Regions from separate parts of the Xenorhabdus santafensis genome, predicted to be linked through region 2. Evidence: predicted binding sites of a transcription regulator. Region 2 holds the regulator's gene; the other holds the start of a gene.
The links. The regulator PhoB, encoded in region 2, activates phosphate uptake and scavenging genes when phosphate is short. The targets are predictions, from matches to a motif close to CTGTCATAAAACTGNCNNAT.

Region 1 (3,434 bases), on a different contig from region 2:
CCATAAACGATGCTGGGAATCGCGGCCAGCAGTTCGATTGCCACGCCCAGCGGGCGCTTTAACCAGTTAGGTGCCAACTCTGTCAAAAATAGGGCGATACCAAAACTCACCGGAACAGCAATGATCAACGCAATTAATGACGTCATCAAAGTGCCATAAATCGGTACCAAGGCACCAAACTGCCCGGCCGGTGCATCCCAGTCTTTATTCCACAAAAAAGAAAAACCAAAGGTTTTTATACTCGGCCAAGAGGCAAAGATCAGGGAAATGATAATGCCTCCCAGCAAGAACAATGTCAGCAACGCGGCCAATCTGACCAGCGTACTGAAAATGATGTCACCATTTTTGCTTGGAGCTTTCAGTGCCGTTTTACGTTCGGCCATACGCTTAATTCTCATTTTGGGTTATTTCCCCCCCGAAGGGGGGAAGTTTTACAATGATTGATTCAGGATACAGAAACTTCATCAATATAGCGGTTTGCCACTGCTGTCTTTGATGTTGCTCTTCCATGCTGCTCGTACCTGACTAATCACTTCTTTTGGCAGTACGGCATAATCCAGATCTTTTGCCTGTTTTTTGCCTTTGTCATACGCCCAATCGAAGAATTTTAAGACTTCAGCGCCATTTGCGGCGTTAGCCTGCTGTTTGTGAATGAGGATGAATGTGGTGGAAGTAATCGGCCACGCACTGCTACCCTGCTGGTTTGTCAGATCTTGGGCAAAGCTGCTGCTCCAATCCACTCCTTTGGCCGCTGCGCTGAAATTCTCGGCCGTCGGCGCAACCACTGAGCCATCTGCGGTTACCAGTTTGGTATAAGCGAGGTTATTCTGTTTTGCATAGGCATATTCCACATACCCAATTGAACCGGGCAGGCGCTGAACAAAGGCCGCGATGCCATCATTACCCTTGCCACCCAACCCCGTTGGCCACTTGACAGTGCTGCCCGTGCCAACTTTATCTTTCCAGCCTGCATTGACTTTAGACAGGTAGCTGGTGAAAACATATGTCGTTCCAGATCCATCTGCACGACGAACCACGGCAATATTTTGATCCGGCAGTTTCAGCTCAGGATTCAGTTTTGCAATGGCTGGATCATTCCATTTTTTAATATTCCCCAGGTAGATGTCACCAAGGGTTTTTCCATCCAGAATCAACTGGCCGGATTTAATGCCAGAAATGTTGACGGCCAGAACAATGCCGCCGATTACCGTTGGAAACTGGAACAAACCGTCAGCCGCCAATTTCTCATCTGCCAATGGGGCATCTGATGCACCAAAATCAACGGTATTCGCAATAATCTGCTTTACACCACCGGAAGAACCGATGCCTTGATAATTGATTTTGTTACCCGTTTCTTTTTGGTAAGAATCTGCCCACTTGGTATATACCGGCGCGGGAAATGTCGCACCAGCACCCGTCAGGCTGGTAGCAGCAAATGAAGACAGGGATGTCATGGTAACTACGGCTGCCATGATGCTTGTCACGGTGGTACGCATTAGTTTCATACTATTTATCTCTCCTGCTGGCTCCCGCTGGGATACGCATCATTAATTGAAAACGCATGTCGAATATCGTTAACAATTTGGTTTTTAGATTAAAAACTGGTGCAGAAGGGAAAATAGGTGAATTAAATGACAGTAAAATGTATGAATTATGACATTTTTATGACAGCGGGATTTTTTAGAGTACGATTATTGACCTGATTTTGTATCCAATGGCAGATAAGCTCGGATAGACAGACCTTCTTTTTCACTTTTATTTACTTCGATATACCCTGCATGGCAGTCGATGATACGACGGATTATTGCAAGCCCCAATCCCGCGCCACTACTGGTGTTACCATCATTATTCGCATTGCGAATTCTGCCCCCCTGCATGAAAGGCTGGAACAAAATTGCCGCTTCTTCTTTTGTCATGCCAGCACCATTATCCTCCACCTGAAACCAGCCAAATTTCTCTGTGGTGCCACTGCTGATTCGTACCCATCCATTGCCATAGCGTTGGGCGTTAGTAAACATATTGGCAATGACACGTTTAATGGAAAGGGGATCAGCCATGACAAAAATGGGATGGGCAGACAGATTTTTCTCAATCCCAACATGATTTCCTTGGGCTGGGCTCACCGTAGTTTCAGGTTTTATGACAGTTTCAGATTTAATAGCCGCAGCAAGCAACTCATTGAGTTCACAGCGACTCTTTGGCATCTCTTGCCCTGCCCGCTGGTAATCGATGAACTGATCAATAATGGCGTTGCACTCCTCAATATCCTGATAAATGGATTCAGTGAGAAATTCATCTTTCCCCTCCATCATTTCCATTGCCAGCCTAATCCGGGTCAACGGCGTGCGTAAATCATGGCTTACACCGCCCAGCAATACTGCCCGGTCACTGTCTTGTGATGCCAATCTGTCTGACAATTGGTTAACCGCCTGCATAACCGAACGTACGGCCGGCGCCCCTGCTGCCGGCAATGGCTTGGCCCCTTTTTTCTCTCCTATATGCAGGATGGCTTTTTGTATGGTTTTCAGGGCGCGTTTCTGAATATGGAGATATCGCCAGAAGGCTGCGCATACAGATAGCGCAACCACACAGGCTCCAGTGAAAACACCAATAAAGAGATAGGGAAACTCCGTGCTGAATGACCGTTTTTCTACGTTCACCAGCAGGTCGGCAAGAGGATAGTCAGTCAGCAAACTGCCCAGTAACCCGGTCATCATCAAAGACAATGCCAGCACCAAAAACAGTGTCAACACTGCATACAGGACAGAGGAAAGCAGGGGGCATGACGAAATCCTCTGCTTTCTCATACCTTGTTTCCATCAGGTATAAAGACGTAACCCAAGCCCCAAACGGTCTGAATATAACGGGGATGGGCAGGATCTTCTTCAATCATGCGGCGAAGGCGGGAAACTTGCACATCAATAGAACGTTCCATTGCGCCATATTCCCGTCCCCGTGCCAGATTCATTAACTTATCCCGGGACAATGGCTCACGCGGATGGGAAACCAGAGCCTTCAGTACAGAAAACTCGCCGCTGGTTAAAGCCAATAGCTCATTTTGATGGAACATTTCACGTGTCCCAAGATCAAGTTTAAAGTTACCGAACTTGACCACAGCGTCAACCGGTGTCGGTGTTCTTGGCGATTCATGGGCATGGCGACGCAACACAGCACGCATGCGTGCCAATAATTCGCGTGGATTGAAGGGCTTGGAAATATAATCATCAGCCCCGATTTCAAGGCCAACAATCCGATCAACTTCTTCTCCTTTCGCAGATATCATAATGATCGGTATCGAGCTATTCTGACTTCTCAGCCTCCGGCAAATAGACAATCCATCTTCACCCGGCAACATGAGATCCAAAACAATCAATTGAATCGACTCTCTGGTTAACAAGCGATCCATTTGTTCCGCATTTGCTGCACTACGAACT
Region 2 (3,434 bases):
AAATGTCACGTACTGAGTCTGTGGTAGAAGCTCCCACGGTAGTGAGATGGCCGGTGGCAATGATAGGCAAAGGTTGGCCAAGTTTCTCCCGCAATGCGTAGGCTTGTTGGTAAAGCTGGTGGTAGTGTTCAGTAATGGCATCCTGCAATGCTTGCTGCTTTTGTGTACCGGATTGCCCAGCCTGGCTAACCATGATATCCCGCGGGCGAAGATAGGGGATCCCACAGAGGATAGCGCCGGCTTGACCGTCTTTGGTGTTCAGGATTTTTATTTGCTGTTCAGTTTCTTCGGTATCAACATTGGCAATCACGGTTGTATTCAGATAAGAGAGCAAGGCTTTGGATTCATTGAGAGTGGCTACTGAATCATGGTTTCCCCCAAGAATGACAAGCTGGCAGCCAGTTGCCTGTAGCGCCACAATAAATTTGTTATAAAGCTCTCGCGCATAACTGGGAGGAGAGCCTGTATCAAAAATATCTCCGGCAATAATCAGGGCATCAACATCATGTTGTACGATTTGTTCAATAAGCCAGTGTAAAAAGTGTTTATGCTCTGCGGCCCGATTCTTGGTAAAGAAATATTGGCCAAGATGCCAGTCCGATGTATGAATAATTTTCATGTTTTTCCGCCCGTGCCGGTTTTCTCTTAGCTACAACAAGTTTCTTAGCCATAACAAGCGCTAATTATAATGGGGGGAGGGAGGATGTCTTGCCTAATTTATTTCCGGATATTAAATATTCGTGCTGATTCGCATTAAAAATGAAATATGACACAGATGTAACATATTCCTTGCGAATAGGTTCGCAGCTTGGTAACAGAGAAATTATTGTTTTCATAAAATTGTCATAAAATTGACTCATAATAATATGGAGTTAATGTTGCTGACTTTTATGATATTGACAGGATTAACCATGGTTAAACGTATTTTGGTAGTTGAAGATGAAGTACCGATCCGTGAAATGGTTTGTTTTGTGCTGGAGCAAAATGGGTATCAGACCATTGAAGCCGAAGATTACGATATGGCGATAAAACACCTGTCAGATCCATACCCTGATTTGGTGCTATTGGACTGGATGCTTCCCGGCGGATCAGGAATACAGCTTATCAAGCAAATGAAACGGGACAACAATACCAAGGTGATCCCTGTCATTATGGTAACCGCCCGCGCTGAAGAAGAAGACAGAGTCCGTGGCCTTGATGTCGGAGCGGATGATTATATTACTAAGCCTTTTTCGCCCAAGGAATTGATTGCCCGGGTAAAGGCTGTTATGCGCAGAATCTCGCCTATGGAATCGGAAGATGTTATTGATATGGATGGGTTAATATTAGATCCAACATCTCACCGCGTTTCCAGCCAAGGGCAAGATTTAGAAATGGGGCCAACTGAATTCAAGCTTCTTCACTTTTTTATGACGCATCCAGAGCGTGTTTATAGCCGTGAACAGTTACTCAATTATGTATGGGGAACAAATGTTTATGTAGAAGATCGCACTGTTGATGTGCATATTCGTCGCTTGCGTAAGGCACTGGAAACCGGACAGCACGATAAAATGGTGCAAACGGTTCGTGGTACAGGATATCGCTTTTCCACCCGCTATTGATGGCCCGGATTCTGTTGTCATTGATGGGGAATAGTTGTCATTTCGGGTAACCAGAGCAAGGATTATTCGAGCTGCAATCAAAGATTTGTAATCAGAGATCTGTGGTAAAGGATCTACAGTCAATGAATCGAGTCTATAGTCAATGAATCGAGTCTATAGTCAGTGAATTATAGCCTTCTTATGCCGGAGAACATGGCGTGCTTGAGCGTTTATCTTGGAAGAAATTGGTATTGGGCCTTGTGCTTTTTTGCCTGCCCGCAGTGGTTTTGTCGCTGTTTATTGGACATCTGGCATGGTTGCTGGTCATTTCGTTATTTTCGGCTGTGGTGTGGAATGGCTATAACTTGCTGAAATTATCTGATTGGCTATGGCTGGATCGCAGTATGCTACCTCCGGCGGGGTACGGTGGATGGGAACCCATTTTTTATGGCATTCACCAAATGCAGCAACGCAATCGGAAACGGCGTCGAGAACTGGCATTATTGATCAAACGTTTTCGCAGCGGCGCAGAGTCTCTGCCAGATGCGATTGTCATAATGACTACTGAAGGCAATATTTTTTGGTGCAATCAGTTGGCTCAGCATCTACTTGGGTTTCGTTGGCCGGAGGATAACGGTCAGCATATTTTCAACTTACTTCGTTACCCTGATTTCAGTCGCTATATCATGGCGAGAGATTTTTCCCGTCCTTTATCCATCGAATTGAATAGCGGCAATATGGTGGAATTTCGCGTTATGCCCTATTCAGAAAAACAATTATTGATGGTTGTACGTGATATTACCCAAAAAAGATTATTGGAAAACGCCAGGCGGGATTTCTTCGCTAATGTCAGCCATGAATTAAGAACACCTCTGACGGTACTGCAAGGTTATCTGGAAATGATGCAAGATCAGGAGCTGGACAGTAAACGGAATCAGAAAGCCATCGGTACAATGCAGGAGCAGACTCGGAGGATGGATAGCTTGGTGACACAGCTATTGCACCTTTCAAAAATTGAAGCAGGGCCACAAGTTGACCTGAATGAGATAGTCAATGTTCCTGCTATATTAAAATTATTGCAGCAGGAAGCCTTGGCTTTGGGCAATAATCAATATGATATTGTGTTCAATGTTGATGAAAAGCTGCAAGTTTTTGGCAATGAAGAACAACTTCGCAGCGCCATGTCTAACTTGGTCTATAACTCCATTAAACACACCCCCTTGGGGACGCGGATCGAGGTTAATTGGCAAAGAGTCCCTCAAGGGGCATTGTTTGAAGTGAAAGATAATGGAATCGGGATCAGTGCGGAGCATATTCCGCGTCTGACTGAGCGTTTTTATCGTATTGATCGTGCTCGCTCGAGGCAAACCGGAGGAAGCGGGCTGGGGCTTGCGATAGTGAAACATGCGCTGCATCACTATAATAGCCACCTCGATATTTCAAGCACCTTGGGAAAAGGGGCTGTGTTTAGTTTTATATTGGCATCACGGCTTATAGTTTCTGAAAAATAGTTTCTGGCAAAAATAATTTTATTAAATAAGAAATAATTTAACGGGATTAAATGGTAACGAAACGGGCAAAAAATTAATTATTAATCAATATGGACACAAAAAGTACAAATCATATAGTGTGTATTCAGTGATAGATAACCATAATCACTGATTTTAAAATTTACTTTAGAATATTATTCTGGTTTTTTGTTTGACACTTGCCTTTTAGCGCTATAAAAGTTTTACTTGAGCTCAGTTGTTGGCGATTCTAGCTGTAATTACCATTATCATTCTGTATCTTGCGATTATCAGTGAATGTTACGTACTCACTGACTGTTAAATCAAAGCGCAGTCTCGCCAGTGA

Region 1: a site for PhoB is predicted at 1,652-1,671, ahead of pstS (phosphate ABC transporter substrate-binding protein PstS). Genes of this name have one in related genera too.

The regions. Positions count from the first base shown of each region.
Region 1 is NZ_VCDN01000011.1:88,747-92,180, reverse strand. It holds gene pstC (phosphate ABC transporter permease PstC) at 1-383, opposite strand, end outside; gene pstS (phosphate ABC transporter substrate-binding protein PstS) at 465-1,505, opposite strand; gene FE392_RS02100 (ATP-binding protein) at 1,692-2,807, opposite strand; gene ompR (osmolarity response regulator transcription factor OmpR) at 2,804-3,434, opposite strand, start outside.
Region 2 is NZ_VCDN01000031.1:21,918-25,351, reverse strand. It holds gene sbcD (exonuclease subunit SbcD) at 1-619, opposite strand, end outside; gene phoB (phosphate regulon transcriptional regulator PhoB) at 912-1,601, shown strand; gene phoR (phosphate regulon sensor histidine kinase PhoR) at 1,799-3,091, shown strand.